One region of the Methylacidiphilum caldifontis genome, then DNA from elsewhere that is predicted to be linked to it. Evidence: riboswitches for the same ligand, from Rfam matches in the RefSeq annotation. Region 1 holds a riboswitch; the other holds the start of a gene.
The links. Region 1 has a riboswitch for fluoride ahead of IT6_RS05285 (MFS transporter). Riboswitches for the same ligand answer to the same signal wherever they lie in the genome.
Positions count from the first base shown of each region.

Region 2: another riboswitch for fluoride. It lies ahead of IT6_RS00070 (cation:proton antiporter); the one in region 1 lies ahead of IT6_RS05285 (MFS transporter).

Region 1 covers NZ_CP065957.1:1,127,110-1,139,228, reverse strand. Annotated here, with positions in the region: gene gcvH (glycine cleavage system protein GcvH) at 1-354, opposite strand, end outside; gene gcvT (glycine cleavage system aminomethyltransferase GcvT) at 385-1,506, opposite strand; gene IT6_RS05335 (hypothetical protein) at 1,774-2,337, shown strand; gene phoU (phosphate signaling complex protein PhoU) at 2,546-3,223, opposite strand; gene IT6_RS05325 (GNAT family N-acetyltransferase) at 3,366-3,947, shown strand; gene IT6_RS05320 (hypothetical protein) at 3,919-4,368, shown strand; gene IT6_RS05315 (class I SAM-dependent methyltransferase) at 4,334-4,951, shown strand; gene IT6_RS05310 (NAD(P)/FAD-dependent oxidoreductase) at 5,026-6,171, opposite strand; gene IT6_RS05305 (sulfurtransferase TusA family protein) at 6,195-6,437, opposite strand; gene IT6_RS05300 (DsrE/DsrF/DrsH-like family protein) at 6,450-6,863, opposite strand; gene IT6_RS05295 (universal stress protein) at 7,096-7,503, opposite strand; gene IT6_RS05290 (HlyD family secretion protein) at 7,618-8,925, opposite strand; gene IT6_RS05285 (MFS transporter) at 8,940-10,457, opposite strand; fluoride riboswitch at 10,578-10,656, opposite strand; gene IT6_RS05280 (efflux transporter outer membrane subunit) at 10,720-12,119, opposite strand, start outside.
Region 2 covers NZ_CP065957.1:21,028-30,736, reverse strand. Annotated here, with positions in the region: gene IT6_RS00120 (exo-beta-N-acetylmuramidase NamZ family protein) at 1-340, opposite strand, end outside; gene IT6_RS00115 (site-2 protease family protein) at 402-1,043, shown strand; gene IT6_RS00110 (Mrp/NBP35 family ATP-binding protein) at 1,065-2,099, shown strand; gene IT6_RS00105 (hypothetical protein) at 2,211-2,426, shown strand; gene IT6_RS00100 (DUF4339 domain-containing protein) at 2,597-4,009, shown strand; gene IT6_RS00095 (DUF4337 domain-containing protein) at 4,079-4,642, opposite strand; gene IT6_RS00090 (hypothetical protein) at 4,867-5,091, shown strand; gene IT6_RS00085 (ABC transporter permease) at 5,159-5,950, opposite strand; gene IT6_RS00080 (ABC transporter ATP-binding protein) at 5,968-6,654, opposite strand; gene dtd (D-aminoacyl-tRNA deacylase) at 6,757-7,197, opposite strand; fluoride riboswitch at 7,294-7,371, shown strand; gene IT6_RS00070 (cation:proton antiporter) at 7,408-8,562, shown strand; tRNA gene IT6_RS00065 (tRNA-Leu) at 8,642-8,724, shown strand.

The DNA.
Region 1 (12,119 bases):
TTCGGCGTCTTTAAGAGAGGAAAGTTCTTCAAGATGGTTCATTTTCATTTTGAACATCCACCCTTCACCATAGGGGTTACTGTTAACTAATGAGGGGTGATCAATTAACTGGGTATTTACTGCCACTATCTCTCCACTAACCGGTGCATAGAGATCACTTGCCGCTTTGACCGATTCGATAACACCAACAACCGCTTTCTGAGTAAAACGGTCTCCAACCTTAGGCAGTTCAATATATACAATGTCCGATAGCTCTCTTTGGGCATGCTCGGTAATACCTATGGTGGCTATATCTCCATTAACAGACACCCATTCATGGGTTTCAGTGTACAATCGATCGCTTGGGATATTCATGATTAAAAAGAATTAGATCACAAAATTTCACTATGAATGAGAACTGCCTTTTCTGTAAAGGGGTTTTTTCTGAATCAAAAAAGGATAACGCTTGTCTCTGATCTCTATCTCAATGGTGTTTCCCACAGTAGCGCAAAATTTATGAATGTATCCCATGCCTATAACGCGGCCTAAAGAAGGAGACCATACCCCGCTTGTGACCTCACCCCGTTTTTCTCCCATGAAAAAAATCGGAGATCCCGTTCTTGGTTGAGGACACATGATATCTTTAGCTGTAAAAGCAACCAGAAGATCTTGAAAAGTGTTCTTTAGCTGGACGAGAGCAAATTTGCCAGGAAAAGTATAGGGCTTAGATAAGCAAACCGCCTTATCCAATTCGGCTTCCCATGGATTCTTGTCTTCTCTCAGATCGATCCCGTTCAACGGAAGAGAAGCTTCAAGTCTGAGAATATTTCTACTCGCAAGGCCACAGGGCAGCAAATGAATGATTTTTCCCTCCTCTAAGAGTCTAGTCCAGATGAGAGAAGCGATTGCTGCGGGGAAAAATAATTCAGCCCCCGTTTCACCCGTGTAGCCGGTGCTAGCAATATATAAAAACTGTTTTTCGAAAATAATTTTTTTGAGTGTATGCTTTGGAAGAGGATCTAACCCAAAAACTTTTTTAACAATAGCCCAGGATTGTGGCCCCTGAATAGCGATACAACCCCATTTGTGCCGATTGTCAGTGAGCGTTACTCCTTGGTGGGGTAAGAAACGATGGAATAGGCTATAATCTTTATCGGCAACGGAAGCATTGACGACAAGAAGATAACTTGTGGAATTAATCCGGTAAAGAAGAAGGTCGTCTATAATACCTCCACTGTCCGTCAACAGCAGGTTATATTGACTTTGACCATCATTTAAAAGCGACAAATCGTTTGTTAAAATACCATTAAGCCATTCAGCGGCTTGCGGTCCTTCGACAAAGAATTGTCCCATATGGCAAAGGTCAAAGATTCCAGCATTTTCCCTTACTGCCTTATGTTCTGCTAATGCTGAATGGTAATAGATGGGCATCCACCAACCGGCGAACAATCCCATGTGTGCGCCAAGCTCAATGTGGTGTTTATACAAGAAGGTAGTGAAGGGAACCGATTGATTAGTGTTACTCACAACCACATTGTACTGTATAAGGCTTTTTTTTCAATAGCTCAGAACAGCCTATTTGACAGTGTCTTTTCAAAAGTTTGATTGGTCCTCTTAGAGGTCACAAAAAATAAGCAGAAAAAACAAAAAAATTTTTTCTTTTTATTCTTTTTGACAGATCTAGCATTAAAAGGTAATACTACGATTGATTTGGAGATTTCTATTACATGCTTGGTTTTATCTTTTTGAATTCCCTTTTGAAGTTCTTGAAGTCTAAATCCTATGGAGGCAGCTGTGAGCGAGAACGATGAAAATCGTTTTTCCATAGATGATTTGAATATAAAAGTTCAGCAAGCCCAAGAAATCCTTCTTGACCTGGAGAGAAGGAAAGAAGAGATTGAACGTCAGAAGAAACAATTGGAGGAACTTCGGCAGAAACAGCGGACCTTCGAAGAGGGTCATAAAATGGCTGTTGATTTATTAACAAGGGGTCTTGTCCTTCTTGAAAGACAGGGTGGAGAGTTAAAAAGACAGCTTGAAGAGCTTGAAACCATTCATTCTCATTTTACCGAGCAGCTGAAGGCTATAGAAAGTATTCAGCCTGCTTCATGGGATCCCATGAACCTTGAAGAAGAACTTAACCGAGCTCTAGTAACAGTCGAACAGGCAAAGACGATATATTCACAGTATCGAGACAAAGTAGGTACGGCCCAAGAGAAACTCGAGGTTGAGGAAGAAATTGAAGAGGAAGAAGTGCCTTTTCATTTCTGGAATAAAGTCTTGAGCGGCTTTGCCTATTCCTTACCCCTTATTATTGTACTTTTGGCGGGCATGGCCATATGGTTTCTCAAAAAATGATGCAAAAGGGTTGGAAAATCATCTATGCAAAACGACGACGAGGAAATTAGGCAATATTTATTGAGAGTTGAGTCTCGTTCCTCTGTTTTTTCTCACAGGGCACAAAAAAGAAAGGATCGAAGAAATTTTATTTTGCTTTTCTTCTTTCTTTGCTTAATCCTTTTGTTCCTCTGGCGTCAATGGATATATCTTTAAATGGTCAATCAATTTAGACGTTTTCTCCTATTGCTTTATTTACATTGATGAGGCTGGTTTTGTGTCGAATGTCTTTGGCCCTGTAAAGATAGTAGACTTCTTCGGCGATGTTTTTAGCGTGATCAGCTGCTCGTTCTATCGCTCGAGAAACGAGCATAAGATTGAGTCCCTGGGGAATAGTATCTGGATCTTCTCTCATGATTTTAACCAGGGTGCTGAACAGCTCCTTGTTCATTCGATCTACAAGCTTGTCTTCTCGAACAACGCTTAACGTTTCTTTGGGGTTACCTGTGATGAAGCTTTCAATGGCTTCTTGATACATTTTTCTAGCGATTTCAGCCATTTTATCGATATTGAAAAATGATTTTAATGGAGGTTTTTCGTTAAGTTGTAATGCGATCCTTGAAATCGTTACCGCTTGGTCACCAATCCGTTCAAGATCGCTTGAAATTTTCGAAGCGACAAGGGCTAACCGGCAGTCGATCGCAACCGGGCTATGTGTAGCAATAAAAGTAATGATTTGATCGTCAATTTTGATTTCAAGGGCGTCAAGATCTTCATCTCCCTTAATAACACTTTGGGCTAGTTCATCGTTGCGTTCTATCAGGGCTTTGAGGGCGAGTTGAAGGTTGCGGGCAGCGATGCTTGCCATTAAAAGAAGTGTCTCGCGGATTTCGCCTATTGTTATCATTATGTTCTCTTTGGTATTGATCGGCCTTTTGTTCTCGTATACTATTTAAAATAGTATAATAATAACATAAAAAAGGATTGGGTGTTCTAAAAAAAGTCCTTTTTTATGTGTTTTGAAGAATTCTTTTTAGCAGAAAAAAACGGTGATTTTTCCCCTAGTTCTTGATCGAGTTTGTCTTCGACCTTTTGAAGAAACAGATAAGGAAAGCCTTATAAGCCTTTCTGGTGATCCAGATGTTTCTTGGGGAACGCGCCCGATTACATACCCCGATAGCCCTGAAAAAGCTCCCTTATGGCTTCAAGATCATATAGCCATGACTAACAGGGGAGAGACACTGAGTTTGGCCATTGTTTCGAGGGCAGACTCTGTATTGGTGGGTTCGGTAATTCTTTTCTTTGAGCCACATCATGAGCGGGCTGAAATTGGTTGTTGGATTGGCAAACCGCATTGGTCCAAAGGATATGGGACTGAAGCCTGCCAGGCAGTGATCGATTATGCTTTCAAGAAATTGAACCTGAACAAGATATGTGCTTATTGCCTGGCTCGCAATACTCCTTCGATAAAATTGATTCAGAAATTAGGGATGAAGTGGGAGGGCTGTTTAAGAAAACATTTAAAAGTGAGAGGAATTTTTGAAGACCTGCTTGTGTATGGCCTTTTAGCTGAAGAAATAGCTGGAAAGAAAGGATACATAGATGAAAAACACTCAACATTGCCCTTCTGATAAACAAGGAAATTTATTCTGGTTTATGCTAGGTGATTACTTGGGAGGTATTCTGACTGGGGTAGCTATTGCCTGGGCTGTACGCCGTATAATTCCTTCAGGGCTAGACATGGTATTGGCCATGATCTTGGGTATGGGAGTAGGGATGGTTCTGCATTTAGCGATAGGCTTCTTGATTGCTCCTTTGTTAGGCATGTTCCAGACCATGGTTCCTGGTTCTATCATTGGGATGTATGGGGGTATGCTTTTTGCCATGAGAGATTCGATGGGAGCAGGTTCGAAATCTCTTTCTGAAGCTCTATGGGTTGGAGCACTTTTTGGAGCCATTGTTGTGGCTTTATTTCATGTATATGACAGAGCTTTACAGAGGGAAAGGGAAAAATTTTATGGAGACGAAGCTGCAGGCACAAAAGAGTCGTGAAAAATGGAATTTTGCTAGTTTTTTCTTTGATTGCCTTACTTGGGCTGATGACAAGCGGTTTTCTCCATTTAAATCCAGGCTTTTTAAGAAAATAAAAGGGAAAACCTTGCTTGTAGGTGCGGGCACCGGTAAGGATTTCAAGTTTTTACCCCATGATGGGCAGGTTATAGCCATCGATATCAGTCCTAAGATGCTTGAAAGAGCAGCACAGAAAGCAAAATTTTTCCCAGCTATTCTCGAACTTAAAGAAGCCGATGTCTGTGCCTTGGATTTCCCCGACGCATTTTTTGATTCCGTTCTGAGCGTCTGTACTTTTTGTTCGGTAGCTGATCCACTCCGAGGGATGAGAGAAATTTATCGAGTCTTACGTCCAAGTGGAAATTTCTATCTTTTCGAACATGTCCGGAGTCGGATAGGGCCTATTGGTGTTCTTTTTGATCTTCTTACGCCTCTTTCTCAACGCTTTGGCCCTGATTTGAACCGGGATACGGTGTCTAACGTGCGCAACAGTGGTTTTAGGATTGTGAAGGAAGAAAACATTTATCTCGATATTGTTAAATGGATAGAGGCGGTAAGGATCTGAATATTAAGGCTAGAACAAATATAAAGGGTTCTTTCTAAAGATACTCAAGGCTGACTTTGCCCGGGAATTCTGTTCTATATGATTGCTTTGGGAATAAGATACCAATAAAACTTGTTTAGGGCTAATTTTTGAAAATGGATAAACTCGGAAGGGGGTGGGGGTTGAGGAGGATGATCGTAATCGAAATCGAGCATGGTTGCCTTTCCGTACCCCGATTCGATAAAACAGGCCACATGACCATTGTAACGGTTTTTCCCATCCTCTAGATTTTCCTGCCTGATCGCTGCACAGATTTGTCTTGCAATAACAGGGGCCTGGAAATGAGCTGTGCTGCCTGCCTTGCTTATCGGCAAGTTTGTAGTGTCTCCGAGAGCCCAGATGTCTTGCGCATTTAATACCTTTAGTGAATGTCGATCCGTATTTATCCAACCTTCGGCATCCGCAATTTCGTGTCCCCTAAGAAAAGTTGCTCCTTTATGAGGTGGAGTCATGACAAGGAGATCATAGGAAAGCTCAGTCCCTTCTAAGCTTTCAACAACCTTTTTTTCGGGATGAATTTCAGCCAAGTTAAAGAAAAGCTCAGTCTTAATATTTCGCTTTTCAAAGTCAGTTCGAATGTAATCGGCTGCGGTTTTGATATTAAAAACATCATTAAGAGGAAAAGTATAGATAATTTCAGTCCGCTGACGTAACCCTTTTTTCGTCAAAAATTCCTCAAGCATGAAAGTAAACTCAATGGGCGCTACAGGACACTTGTAAGGCAGTCCTCCAATACCCACAACGATCGTTCCCCCGTTAAAATTTTGAAGTTTTTCATAGAGAGAAAAAGCGGCCTTGGGTGTATAAAAATGATCAGCTCCCTCTTTAAAACCCGCTATCTGCTCTTCATCGACAACAGAACCGGTGGCGATAACCAGATAATCATAGGGATAGCTTTTCTTAGAATGACATATGACTTGATGGTTCTTGACATCGAGCTGTTCAACGGGATCGATAACCAGGGATATCCTTCTGTTCAGAAGCGATCTTTCAGAGCGTGCGATTTTGCGGGGGTCCTGGTAGCCAAAAGGAATGTAAAGCTGGAAAGGTTGATAGACATGAAGAGGAGAATCAGATATGACCGTAATTTGTGCTTCTTGGCTCTTTAATGTTCGTGCCAAAATGTTGGCAACAATAGAACCTCCTGTTCCTCCTCCCAATACCAAGATATTTTTGGCCATAAAAACTCTCTCTTTTGATTGAATTAATGGAGTTTCTTACAGATAAAACGAGTAGCACCACCCTCTATGGGTTCTTCAGCAATCAGTTCATGCTTTGCCTTTTTGATCCATGCAGGCAGGTCTTTTTTTGTGCCTTCATCACCCGAAATGACAGCGACTACATCTCCTACATTTGCAGATCGGATTAACCTGATCATTTCCATCAAAGGTCCTGGACAAAAGCTGCCCCGAGCATCGACTTCTTTTGTAATTTTAATTCCTTCCATATTAACCTCCTGTTAGAGAAAGAGAATTTGGCCGCCGGAAGCATTTTCTATGAACGTCCCTACACCAACAATATCACTGACAACAGATTCTAAATCTTCAAGTTTAATGGCTAAAAGATCCATGGTTAGCCCACAGGCATGAACCGTTACATCTCCAATTTCCATCGCACTTTTTAACGTATCCAACCAATTGGGGACCTTCTTGGCTTCCATCGCCTTTAAGGCCTCCGTAGCAAAATCTTCAAAATCTTTACTGAGTCGTCTATTGGTTTTCCAATCATCTTTTCTAAAAGCTAAAAGCCCATAAAAGGTCACAAAAATCTGGACCTTCTTTTGCATGGCTGCGGCACCTGATGCAATTGTAACTGCGGCAAGAAGTTTGTCTACGGTTCCAGAAAAAAGAATGATCGATATTTTTTCTTCCATAACTTTTCCTTGTTATTACAATATTAAAAAAAAGGAATAAAGTATTCAAGGATATTAATGCTCTTTTTAACAAATTGTTTTTGAGCTTAAGAAAAAAATCCTCTGCTTTGTTGTCCAATCCCGTGATGGAAACGCTGATTTGGTCGATCTGTTAGTTCTCTTAAGAATTCGAAATAAAATAGATGATGCTTGCTTATTTTAAAGCTTAAATCTCTAAACGGGGGATAAAAAACTATTCTACAATCAGAATTGAGCAAGGGCTGTGACGGACAACTCGTTCAGACACTGAACCGGTGAGCCAATATCCAACCCTGGATAGCCCCCTTCGACCCAAGACTACGAGATCGAAGTTACCTTCCCGGGCCAGTTTAATAATCTTGTCTGCTGGATCTCCCATCGCGGTTTTTACCTCAATCCCTACTTTTTCTTCTGCCGCTTTTTCCATGGCCCATTTAATTTCAGATACAATTTTCTGCCTTTCAAGACTAAATTCAGTATCTTGGTTGAACTCGGGAGGATGACTGACAGCAAGGATCGTTATCTTTGAACCCATAACAGTTGCTAATTTCAAAGCGAAACTTAACGCTTTTTTTGCTCCTTCCGAGCCATCGTAGCCGACAAGGATTTTTTCCAAGGTCATTGTTTTTTTTAACGTTGCATAAATATAGATTCTAGAACTTTATAGCCCAAAAGAAAAACACTAAGAATGGATTTTAAAAATCAGGAAAGTCCAGTTTTAGCTGATTTAGGGATTTCATTCCTTTTTTTGGCTTAAAGAACCTTGAGTTTGGTCTTGGGGATAACGGTTTTGTTCAATGATCGATCTTATTAAATTGTCTACTCCCACCAGTTCTTCGGTAAAATAAGACGAAGTATAATCGGTTTTCTTGACTTCAGGAGGAATTTCTGTCAGGGGTTTAAGCACTGATTGACCCTTATAGGCCACATCCACTTTGGTCACAACCGACAGTCCAAGTCTTAAAGGGTGTTTTTGGAGTTCTTTGGGATCAATTTTTATTCTTACAGGAACTCTTTCAACGACATGAATGTAATTGCCTGTGGCATTGTCAGGAGGAAGTAGAGAAAAAACACTTCCAGAACCCGGTTCTATCCCTTCAACTATTCCATGAAACAAATAGCGCCTACCATAGATGTCTGCCCTGATTTTTACAGGTTGCCCCGGTTTCATCTTCCTAAGTTCGGTCTCCCTGTAATTAGCGACAACCCAGTAATAATCTAGGGGCACTACAGACATGAGCAACTTTTCAGGATTCACCTCATCGCCAACCTGTACCGATCTCTTTGCGATATAACCCGCTACAGGTGCCACAACCTGACACCGGTATAAAGCCAGGTAGGCATCTTTGAGTTCTACTGCCGCTTTGAGCACAATGGGATTATCCCATATGGTCGTTTTCTGAATCCAAGCTTCGGTTGACCTCAATTCATCTTCAAGCTGCCTTATTGTCGATTCTATCTCCTCTACTTTCCATTGAGCATCCACAGCATCTTGGATTGAAACTACTCCGGCTTTGCTTCCTGACGTGTAAAGGCCAAGATCATAACGTTGTCTGCCTAAAATGGCTTTTTGTGCAGCGATTTTGTTGCGCAAGGATCTTGCCTTGTTGAAGAGATCTTCAACCCTTCGAACAGCCATAGCCAGGTTGTGCTTAGCACTTTCAAAGGCTACCTGCTGTTTCAGCGAATCCAACCGGACAAGCAGCTGATTTTTTTGGACGAATTGAGTGGATTCAACCAAGACTTCCACAACTCTCCCTGAAGTCTGGGCTTTGACAGGAATAACATTACCGGTTACGTAAGCATCATTTGTTGATACCCAACGGGTTGCAAAGAAAAACCACCAGCTTCCTAAGACAAACAGGATAAAAAAGAACAGTAAAATAAAATATTTATTGGAAAAAAACGATGAAAGATCCTTTTCCCATGAGCGAAATACCGCTTTGAAAAGTTGCTGAAAACGGCCCTTATTTTTCTTTTCCCCTACGACATTAAAAATAGGAGAAAATCCATTTTTCATTCCCTCTTTCCGATGCTCTTTCATGGTATCCCAGCTCTTTAGTCTTGTTTTTCCTTAGCCAAAAGGATCAATCCAGATAAAATGAAGAAACCTATGCCACAGAACCTGAAAGCATCATCAAGGCTTATGATAAAGGCGTGGGAAAGGGCCGATTGATCGAGAAACTTAAAGGCTATTTCTCTATCCATTCCTTGCTCTTTGAACTTTGAATAATATTCCATCAAATAGGGATTACCCATGTAGAGCCAGTCAGCTAGCCGCATCTTGTGAAAAACAATCCGGTGGTAGAGGATCGTGCCGATAATGGGGGAAGCCCATCCCTGGCCAATAATACGCATACTGCTTGAAAGCTCAACGGCTAGAAGTTGATTTTTAGGAGAAAGGCCGGAGATGATCAGATTAGTAAGAGGGATAAAGAAAAGACCTAAAGCAATACCCTGAAGAAGAAAAATAAAAGGGGATTGCACCCAGAACCATCTTTTCTGGTAAAAATCGAAATAGCCCATCCAGCTGTAAAGTCCACCCAGAAGGACAAATACAAAAAAACCATAGATGCGAAATTTTATTTTGCCTACTAGCCTGGGTAGAAAAAAAGAGATGGGTGTGGAAAAAAGTGCCATGCCGATAAAGAGAGTCCCCGCTTGGTGTGGCGGGAACAGGCATTGATTCTGAAGCCGGACAAGCAGCGTTGTCCACAAGCCATAAAAAAAGAGAAAGCCAATTGTCAAGCATACCGAACCGATTAAAAAATTTTTTCTTAATAAAAGGTTTACACGGAGGAAAGGATCTATCTGGTTAAATTCCACGACTATCAAACCAATAAAGCTGGCAATGGCCAAGATAAGCATAAAATCGATAATGGGAGAAATAAGCCACTCGTAATCATCGCCCATGTTGAAAATCATTTGTGCAGCAGCCAAGGTTATAAAAAGAAGGATTGAGCCTTTCCAATCCCATCGCTTTTTTGTCGGAACTTCTCCCTTTTCTTCGAACAGCTGATAAAGCAACAAACTGAGGATAAGAAAAAGAATAGCACTCAGATAAAACCAGTACCTCCAACTGCTTGACTCTCTGCCTAAAAACTCTTTGCCATAGCCACCAATTGTTGGACCAATTGTAAAGGGTAGCACACTAGCCATGGCCCCTAGCATTAAGGGAAAGACTCTCCAGGTTTCAGGAGTATTTTCAAACATTAAACTTTGAGAGCCGATGATTAGCACACCACAGCAAATACCCTGCAATAACCGACCAATCAAAAAAAAGTAGAAATCCCAGGCCCATGCACAAAGGATGCTACTGGCCGAGAGAAGAAAAGAAAAGAAGAGTACGGTTTTTTTTCTTCCATAATGAAGGCTCAATGGGCTAGCCATGAGAAGGCCGAATCCTTGCCCTAAGAAAAAAAATCCATTAGTCCATGCACCATGACTTTGACTTTGGCCAAGCTCAGCGGTTGCATAGGGAATGATGTCCGTATAGGAACCCGATTGGAAAAAACAGAAACATTGAAGGATAAAATAAAGAAAAAAGAGAAAAAAAAGTTTTAGGGAATTATTCATTGTGGGCAAAAGAATTTATCCTTTTCCTTTTAGTCAAGAGGGGATCGAGAAAATTGAAATATAACTTGAAGTTATTCGTAAAGATGACCGTTTTCCGCCCCATTTTCATTTTTTATTAAATTAGCAGTAGGAGCTATCAGCCTTCTTTTTTTTGAAGAAAGGCGGTTAACGGTCGGCGAGCCCCATCGCCCAATATAGTCGTGTTACAGACCTTATTAACCAGAGATTTTTAATTTTCAACTTAAATTTTCTCTTTTTATTTCTATTTTTGGACTTTTTTAGACTCAGCTTCTTTAATAGGCGACTTTTTCATCGAGCTGTCTTGCCATCCTCCACCAAATGCACGTATAAGGGCGATGCGGACAATAAATCTTTCACCTCGCAATGCAATGTCTGTAAGAATGGCGTTGAGCCAAACCGTTTCGGTGGTATCAACTTCAATGTAATGAGAAAGTCCTCTTTGAAACCGATCGAAAGCTAGCTCATATTGTTTTTTAGCTGAAGCGACAACCTCATCCTCGACTTTTTGTTCTTCTTCCAACAACCGCACACCGATCAAAGCATTTTCCACTTCTTCAAACGCAGAAAGAACGGTCTCTCGGTAGGAAGCTACCGCTTTTTCATATGCAGCACGAGCCTGCATCAAGTTGGCCAATAGTCTACCGCCCTCAAAAAGAGGAAGATCAATCAAAGGGCCATATATCCATGAATTGGAAGGCCAAGTAAAGAGCTGGCCAAAATCGGTGTTGAAAAATCCAAAGTAGGCATTGAGATTGACGGATGGAAAATAGGCCGCATAGGCTACTCCGATCATCGCATTGGTTGCAGCCATTTCCCTTTCAGCTTGAGATATGTCTGGTCTTTGCTCTAAAATTTCTGAAGGTAGGCTTGTGGGGATATCAGGAGGTTCTTCTTTTAAGGGCTTTCGGGGAAAATGGAAGGTTGAGGCGGGCTGACCAAGGAGCCTGGCAATCGAATTTTCCACTTTTGCCCTATGGCTTTCCAGAGCAATATACTGGGCCTTTATCCGTGAAAGATCGGTTTTTGCCCTTGCTAGGTCCAACTCGTTAGATAGACCGCTTTTATAGCGAATTTCTACCCTTTTCAGGTTGTCTTCGTAGACATGGATCATCCGTTCCATTACCTCAAGTTGGCTATCGATGTAACGCAATAGGTAATAAGCCTGGGCTACGTCGGCATGAATCGTTAGTTTCATGCCTTCTAGTTCGGCTTGAGAAGCTTGAGCTTCGGCCTTTGCCGCTTCCAGTTGCCTCCTTAGTTTTCCCCATATATCCAGTTCCCAGTTTGAATTAAGATATACTTGCCACATATTCAGGGTAGGCTGAAATCCATAATAGTGGGTTGTTCCAATGATCGAGCCAGCGGGTATACCGGGTAGGGGAACTGTGGAATAGATGGGTTCAGGTAAAATGAAAGGGAGCCAGGGAAGATGAGTCTTGAGTTTCCAACGCTGGTAGCTTGGAGTGAAATTGGTATGGGGGAAAAAAGCACTTAAGGCTGCTCCCACCCCCGCACGGGCTTCGACGACGTTGGCCATCGCCATCTTGATCTGTTGGTTAGCCACTTCGGCTTCAGCTTCAAGTTGGTTAAGAACCGGATCGTTGAAGATTTTCCACCACTCTCCTTTTTTGATGAAATCTT
Region 2 (9,709 bases), 1.1 Mb from region 1:
GGTCATCGCCAATCAAAGGATACACAGGAAGGTTGGTTTGAGAATCCACATAAGAACCATTTTTCTTCATGGGTTCTAAACCATATAGACCGTATTCTGGAGTAAACAAAGCCACAAGTTTTACTTGTGGAGAATGAAAAAATAAGTCTATAGTAGAAATTCCATTTTTATTGACAGCTGAACGATTTGTAATTAAACCAATTCTTTTTGCTTCCAATCCATGAAAATGATTTTCTACAAGCACATCAATACCCAAATCGATGACTACAGCTTGCAAATCACCCAGATAAATGGAAAGTATAATAAGGAAAGGACAAAAGATCGCTAACAAAGTTCTCATAAAAATGCATTATTGGTTATTTTTAATGAACAGTGTTTCAATTTCATAAAGATTTTTCCTCATGAATCCTACTTTAGATAAACTCTATCTTTTTCTTCTTCTTATTCCCCTTATCACGATCCATGAGTTTGCACATGCTCTAGTTGCAACTTTAATGGGAGACAACACACCTAAAGATGAAGGTCGTTTGACCTTCAATCCTCTTGTTCACATGGATCTTTTTGGGACTTTAATCATTCCTGCCATTAACATTTTTGTTCTTCCTGGAGGATTCGGTTTTTTCGCTTGGGGTAGACCCGTGCCTATCGATCCACATCGATTAAAAAATCCTAGGATTCAAGGTATTCTGATCGCTCTTGCTGGTCCCCTAGCCAATATCATCACCGCTTTTTTACTCCTTGTCCTTGCCAAACTGATCATTCCTCATGATCATAAACTGGGTGAACTTTTCGCCACTTTTGTACTCGCTTCTATTTTTCTTTCCGTTTTTCATCTTCTTCCGATTATGCCTTTTGACGGTTGGACCGTACTCAAAAATATTTTTAGAATCAGTGACCAATGGGAACGTCAAATGGGCCTTTTTTGGTTTATAGCCATTATCGTGTTTCTCAATCTCCCTCCTGTTTATCATTTTTTAGAGTCTTCAGCCTATCATTTGTTTATAATATTGAACCAACTTTCTGGCTCACCCTTAAGCCGATAAACCTAAATTTTGATTTGCCTTATGCCTATATTCAGTAAAGAACAAATTTTAAATCAACTTAAAGAAGTCCGGTATCCTGGATTTAGCAGGGATATCGTTTCATTTGGCCTCGTGAAAGAAATTGAGCTTGCAGAAGGTGAAGTCCGTATTAAACTCGAACTTTCTAGTCCCAATCCTGATATTCCTGGACAACTGGAAAAAGAGATTAAATCAAAACTCTCGAGCTTTGAAGGTATAGGTAATATCCAGGTTTTCATCAAAAGGCCAGAGTCACATCCAACCCCCAAATCTACCTTGATCAGTTCTGACATCAAACACATCATTGCTGTGGCTAGCGGCAAAGGTGGAGTTGGAAAATCAACCGTGGCAGCCAATCTTGCTTGTGCCCTCTACAAAAAAGGACTGGTTGTCGGCCTTTGCGACTGTGATATTTACGGACCAAGTATTTCGATGATGTTCGGAACCACTGAATCCCCTCAAATTACTCCGGATGAAAGGCTTATTCCTGTTGAACAATATGGTCTAAAACTCATGAGTATGGGTTTTCTTTTGGAAGCTGATCAACCTGCTGTTTTAAGAGGCCCCTTGGTTACCCGTTATACCCAAGAGTTTTTAAAAAATGTCGAGTGGGGAAATCTCGATTTTTTAGTTCTCGATTTGCCCCCTGGAACAGGAGACATTCAATTAACTATCGTTCAGACGGTTAGGTTATCAGGAGCGGTTATCGTCACAACCCCCCAAGAAGTAGCTCTTGTGGATGCGAGAAAAGCGGTCAGTATGTTCAAAAAAGTTAACGTTCCTATCTTGGGAATTATTGAAAATATGAGTTATTTTATTTGTCCAACTGATAATAAAAAATATGATCTTTTCGGTTGTGGCGGAGGAAAAAAAGAGGCTGAGAAGCAAAATGTTCCTTTTTTAGGAGAAATTCCCATTGAAGCCGAACTTCGTATATCTTCCGATCATGGGCTGCCTATTGTTCTATCTGAACCGGATAGAAAAACGAGCCAAGTATTTCTTGAAGCTGCACAAAAAATTATTGACTTTTTGAAATAATCTTTTACTCTTTGTGCTCAATATAAATTGCCATTATTTAAATTAATTTTTTTGTGGTATTTTATACTTAGAATAACTCAATAAAGACTTGTGAATTTGCGGAGAGAGGTAATGGAGGAAAACAAAAAAATGGAGTGTATTTCGACGCTACTAAAAAACTCAACCCTTTATCAAGAATTCCTGTTAGAAAGAGAAGAGATCTTAAAACACAAGTGGATTGAAAGCGAGAAAAAGGGCTATGACATTGGTTTTGAAAAAGCTCTACTAGACTGGGTAATTAATCATCGGAGTAAGTGGTTAGCCAGTCGAAGGAAAAATGTAGATTAGAGCTTTGTAAGCCAGTTTTTTGATTCCTTTTTGCTTTCAATTTATCACAAATTTTTGAACTGTTCCTTTAGATTTCAAAGGAACTTTTTTCCCGGTAAAAATTTTAATCTAATAACGATATTCTTGCTCTGCAGCCGGCTCCTAACTCAATAGAATGCAGAGGAAAATTTATGGAAATATTCATCGTTCAATCCGGGAAAAAAGAGGGTCCTTTTTCCATGGAGGAGATCCTCAAGCTTCTAGAAGAAGGAACCATCAATACTCAAACCCTAGCTTGGCATAAAGATCTTAAAGATTGGCAACCCCTTGGGCAATTAATCCAGGAGATTGAGCTTAAAGAATCACCTACTGAGACTGAAAAAAAAGTTCAAGAGGAAAATTCATCAACCCAACAAGAAATTCCTAAAAAGAAGCAAACCGTTGATCCTTTTATCCAGCTGCTAAAGAGCTTGAACCTTATCAAATCTTGGATGGACCAAGAACTGGCTAATTATGGAATAAAAGCAGAACACTCTCAATCTGAGCCTCTGGATCCTCAAGTTTATCTTGAATACCGTTTGGAATTTCCGCATCCAAGATCTCAAGAGATAATCGCTCGTACGGCTGCCCGCTTCCAATTCGTCTACACTCCTTTTCGGCAGTTCGAACAGGAAATAAGGCTTTCTCTATCCATAATGGGTCGAATTAAACGGTTCTGTGTTGTGGATCTTACCCAAGAACATGTTAAGCAAATTGTAAAAACTCTTTTCTTGAAATTTCCAGACCCCTCTTCACCCTTTTCTCTCTGTCATTTTCATCAAAAAAGAGCTTTCTCATGGCAACTGTGGTTAACCCAAAACAAGATTACCCGGTTAAAACCCATTGATACGGTGAACTGGGCTCGGATTCTATGGATAATCGGCCTTCTCTTTATTCCCTATTATGGGATTGGTATTCTTATTTTATTGTCGGGATGGTTTCTTTACCAATCAGCTTTTCATAATGGACATTATGTCATTCGATCTGCTTGGCCTTCTCTTCCCCCTTTAGTCCCCCATGCCCTTATTTTGCGTAGCTTGGTTCTCAAAGGCAAAGCGGCTGAATTGACTCAAATAAAAGAACGACTAGAAAAAGATTATTCTCAAAACTTATCTCTAAATGTTGAATCATTACCTGCAGATTATAATCTTTTCATAGATAATAAGAACAGAGTCTATTTCAAAATGGATCAAACATTTGGATTTATCGAGCTTGCAGTCGAAAAGGAAGATCTACGAATCACAACCGCTGCCTACGAAAACCATGGAGTATGGACAGAAAAAACATCTGGCTATGGAAAGGATCTCCTCACCGATTCTTTGTGTGTTCTTGTTGAACCCAAGGTAGGCAAAACGGTTGATCTGCAGAAATCAGCTCTAGAAGCATATACTCTTGCCCAGGGCCTTTATAGCCATGTTGTGCAAACAATCGAAAAATTGTATGAAAGACCTATTTTATCCCTCGATTTACACCAGGATCTGGATTTCCAAAAATGCGAAATTAATAAAGAAAAATCGTTTTTGGAGTTCCTGAAGTCTACCTTAAAGTGGATGTTTCCCTTCTAAAAGAAAGAATTAAATTAAAGAAAACTCCCTAAAATCTGCTTTCTTGTAAAAAGCCTTACCCTTTTTCTTCTACTTTAATAAAGCGGTCGAAAATACGATTAATCCTCCTATTGCTAAAGAGATCGCTAAATACCATACCGTTTTCCTTTTCAACAAAGCGGAAACAGAAGACAATGCAATTCCAACCTGGACAAGAATACCCGCCATTCTAAAAATATGGTGCTTGTGATAATACCGTTCGCTTTCTTTTAGCCTTGCCGTTACCTGTTCTTCAAGAAGCTTGGCTTTTTGTTCAATATCCATCTTCTCTTTCCGGTATCTTTCAATTTCTTGTTCGAACTCAGGCTTTGGATTGATAGTATTAGCGATGCGATAACCCGCTTCTCTCATCGACTTAGCCTGAAAAAAATTCCACATATCTGTGGCTTTATCTTGAAAAAGAATCGCTTCATTACGTAAAATAATGGCTTCTGTAACACTATTTTCCGAGTCGGCTGCAACAATCGTTCCTAACACCGCCATGAGAATAATCGAAAAAGAAACATGATATAGCCATTTTTCCTTTTTCCTCTCTTCCTCAAGTTTTTCTTCAATGATTTCCTTAGCCTTTTCTTCGATTGGATTTTCAGACATATTTTTTGCTTAAATCGATTAATATAATTAATTGTATAAGAAAAAAGATTTACTTATTATTAAGTCTTATTTATTTAACTATAAATATAAATCAAATCTATTCCCCTCCCCAAAATGATCCTTTGTGATTTTCCTATCGCTAACATTCTATGCAATTTTTATATATTCTTATTTGATTTTTGATTTACTTATAGCATAATAATTTCTAATTAATGGAGTTAACTATGAATATTAATGATGTAGTTGCTTTTATTGTTTCCTCTTTTGGTACTCTTGTTGGATTAATTGTTCTTTTCCTTCTGTTTGGAGGATGGATTTTAGCGCTAGTTGGCGCGACTGTCTTCAGTAGTTTTTTTGCCGCAACACCCTCCAAGAGCAAAATAAACGAAAAGGAAAAAGAGCAATTGTCTTTTAAAAAAGAGATCGAATCGGGGCTTCCGGCTAAATAATGCACTTTTTTTTCAAAATCGGTTTGATTCGATAGCATAACAATAGGTTGAAGAAAAGTGGCAAAGCTCATTGTGTGCCCAATTTAACAAGAAGGCCCTTTTCTTTGGCGATAGAAAAAAAGTGCTTAAAAAGAATGAAAGAAAGTCCTAAATAACAAAAGTTCAAAGCGGTTGCCCACAATAAATGATTATAAGCATAAATCCCTTCAAGGCCACTTCTCAACCCTTCAAAAACATGCGTTGCAGGGATAAGAAAAGACAAGGGTTGTATAGAGGAGGGAAGGACATGGAGGGGATAAAAAACAGCTGCAAAAGGTTGGAAAAGAATTGGTATAGCCCAAGCAAGAGACTCTGCAGCTTGCCCCCACCTAAGAAGAAAAGCAATAGTTAAAATTCCACAAGCTGCTCCCATCAAGAAAAGATTGCAAACAAGAGGTAATAAGTAAGTGCCCAGTTGCAGTAGGTTAAAATGGAAAAATAAAGCGGCTATGGTTCCTAAAAGGCCTACGATTAAAAGAGACTTGGTGATGCCCACTAAAATAGTTGCCACAAAAAACTCTCCAATGGTTATGGGACTAACAAAAAGGTTGATCAAATTCTTCGACCATACATCTTCCAAAAAAGATAGTGTAATTCCTAGCTGTGTCCGATAAAGCACATCCCAAAGGATCATCGCACCGATCAAAAATTGAAACGGGCTTGAGAAATTCTTTGGGGAACCCGTGAGATAAAGAGTCAGATATCCCCAAACGAGCAAGTCCATGAGGGGCCAAAAAACAAATTCTAAAACCCGAATCCAGCTTCTCCTGTAAACGTAAGTGTAACGCAAAAAAAGGCCTATAATTCTTTCTCTATTCATTGTCGAAGCGATTTGGATTATTCCCGAACCAACTGAATAAAAAGTTCTTCAAGACTTTTTTGCTTAAATTCTTGAACAATTTCTAGCGGTATTCCCTGGGTAATAATTTTTCCCGATTTCATAAAAATAATCCGGTCACAAAGTCTTTCTACATCTCGCATATTATGAGAGGTGTACACAATAGTGAGTCCAGTTTTCCTTCTCAGTTCAAGCAACAACTCACAGACCTTGTCAGAAATATTGGGATCAAGACCCGCCGTCGGTTCATCTAAAAAGAGCAGTTTTGGATCGTTCAGCAAGGCTTTACATAAGCAGAGCCGAGTTAACTCCCCAGCAGAGAGAAAACCTGTAATTTTGTTTTGCAAGTGATCAATTTCTAATAGATGAAGAAGAGAAAGGATTTTTTCTTCCGGGTTTTTTATCCGATAAAGGCGGGAAAATACTTGAAGATTTTCTTTTACAGTTAGATTTGTAGGTAAGCTAATGTAACCAGAAGCAAAATTGGAAAAAGATAGGATCTCTCTTCTAGATGTAGAAGGAGAGAGACCAAAAATCTGAATGGAACCCGAACTAGGCGTTAAAAGCCCAAGCAACAAATGAATCAATGTTGTTTTTCCCGCCCCGTTGGCCCCCAAAAACCCAACGATTTCAGATTCCATGACTTTAAAGGAAAGCTGATCTACAGCCACAAGTTTGCCAAACACCTTGCGTAAGTTCTTTACTTCTATGGCTACGGCTTGCATACAAAAATGAAAAAAAACCTTTATTTTTAGGGTTGAGAAATATTTTGCCTATTTGGGTAAAGCTTAAGTTTTAATCCAAAACGTCACAGGACCATCGTTAATCAAATATACAGCCATATTCGCTCCAAAATAGCCTTTCTTCACCGCTTTATATCTATTTTCTAACTGCATTGTAAAATAATCGAATAGTTGTTTGCCCACCTCTGCAGGGGCAGCGCGATCAAAACTCGGTCTATTGCCTTTAGCGATTTCACCAGCTAGGGTAAATTCAGGAATAACGAGCAGCTCCCCATTTATGTCAAGAAGAGACCGGTTCATCTTTCCCGTTTCATCTGCAAATATCCTACATTTGAGCACTTTCTCTACGAGAAGATCGCCATTTTTTTCTCTATCCTCCTTTTCAATAGCTAAAAACAGCACAATCCCTTTGCCAATAGAACATGCCTGCTTTTGATCTATTGTGGAAACCGCCGCCTCTTTCACTCTTTGAATCAAGCCGATCATATCCTTAGAAAACTCAATCTACGTGCTTTCTTTTAGTCTTTTTTAATTTAAAAAAATGGAGTTGCTGCTTGACACTTTAAAATTTTATTCTTAAAAAGAAAAGCCGGTAATGGAGTTTACCATCCAGCTCCCTGGAAAACCCTTCTTTATCGAAGTGATAACTCCTACTCTTTTAATTTCCTAAAGCAATTATTAGAAAGAAGGGTTTTAATGGAACACACATGGTTCTTAGCATGTTTTTGGATGGGACTCGCGCTCGTCGCTTCCTTTTTAGCGGTAAAATTTCGAATTTCAGCAGCACTCATCGAAATCATTATCGGCATATTTGGACAATACTTGGCTTTTATCTTTTTTGGAAAAACCGGTCTTAATCCCAAAGAAGGTTGGATTAGTTTTTTAGCTGGATTGGGAGCAATAATGCTAACTTTTATGGCTGGATCTGAACTTGAACCAAGTTCGTTCAGAAAGCAATGGAAAGAGTCTACCCTGATTGGCTTAATTACCTTTTTTGTCCCTTTTTTGTGCTGTGCCCTGTTTGCTCATTTCTTTTTCCATTGGGATTGGAAAGCTTCTCTTCTGGCAGGCATTGCTCTCTCTGCAACCTCTGTAGCTGTTATGTATACTGTTCTTTTAGAATTTGGATTGAACAAAACTAGTTATGGCAAAGGCCTTCTTGTCGCATGTTTTATCAATGATTTAAGTTCTGTCCTTATGCTAGGGTTTCTTTTTGCTCCTTTTGGATGGAAAACGGCGATATTAACGATAAGTATTCTCATATGCTCTATTGGCCTAGCTAAACTTACTCCTTATTTCTTGAAAAAATATGGCAACAAACCTTCTGAATTAGAAACAAAATATCTATTGTTTTTCCTCTTTGGTCTTGGAGGTATTGCTGTTTGGGCAGGTTCTGAAGCGGTATTGCCCGCCTACCTTGTTGGCATGGTTCTGGCCAAATCTGTGGGACAAAACCATGACTTAGTCAAACGTTTACGAACGATTACCCTAGGGATCCTCACTCCCTTTTATTTTATTCGAGCTGGTTCATTCGTCGATTTATCATCCCTAATGAAAAGTCTCATCCCCTTTTTCTTCTTTTTTGCAATTCAACAGCTTGCTAAATTTAGCGGAACATTCCCACTCCTTGTTAAAAGAAAAGGAGTACAACAAGCTGCCTACACAACATTGCTGATGTCAACAGGGCTAACTTTCAATGTGATCTGTTGTCTTTATGGTCTATCGCATGGAATTATCACCCAAAGCCAATATTCAGTTTTAATTCCAGTCATTATCTCTACGGCTATTTTCCCCACTTTAATCGCTAACCGCTTTTTCCTTCCAAAGCAGCTACTGCCCAAAAGTACTTAATGAGAGTACATTAGGTTTTCTATCGACAACCCAAATAAGAAAGGATAATTTAATTTTCTTCTAACATGAAGATGAAATAGCCGGTGTGGCGGAATGGCAGACGCGCCAGACTCAAAATCTGGTCCGGGCAACCGGGTGTGGGTTCGACTCCCTCCACCGGCACGCTTTTTAGGTCTGGCAAGGTAATTGGTTTTTAAGTTTTTTTGGTTCAGTCTTCCTCCCTGAGCATTACTTAAACAAAGCGGACTCTTCTTATAACAAGCTTTTCTTATCCAAATAATGTTTGCGCAAAGAATAGCAGCAAAAGACTGCCTGAATCTAACCTTAAGTGGAATAATGTGAACAGATATCTCTGAATGGAAGAGATAAATTCATTTGATTGATAAAAAATTAACGTACATGGTTAATTGACTATGCAGGGGAAAAGCGTCAGGGTAACTGCTATCTTGTAGACGCCGATCCTTGGCTAAGGTTTCGAATCGAAAGCTCTCACACACAACAAAAGGCTCACATGGCTTAAATCAAGGATATTCCAAGTACAAGAGCTACCTAACAGTCCTGCTGAAATATCCTTAGCAAACGAAAATCCGAATCTACAATCATGTGAAGCTCTGGTTATCGATTTTAAATTAGCAACAGACTCGGAACCAAATAGATAACTAAAGGTATCAGTGAATAATATCTTCATGTGCTCTATCGCTTTAGGCGATCTCCTTGGTACAACTACCTACCCTGGTTAGCCTTTAATTCGGCTCTATTCTATATCCTCACCAATTTCTGCCTGATACTTTAAAACCTTGATCACCTCACACTCTTCGCCTGTTCTTCTAAATGGCAGAGTAAGGCAGAACAGAAAATTATTTTCCTTCTTCTTCAACCTTCACTGAGTCGATTCTTCCATGCCCTTCCTGTGAAGCAGGAAGTTTTTAGATTCCTCTGGTTGTTTTGGTTGTTGTGTCTTTGATAAAAAAGATTAGCCAATCTTGTATGCATACGCTGTCTCCTTATTCAAATTAAATCGACATTACTGAATCAACTTTTCTTGAAGAAGATTTAAGATCTCCGGCTGATATTCCAAGAGCAACTTGCTGACGCAACTGCTGAATCTCCACCCTAGAAGTTTACCATTTCTTGTTGTAAACATTTA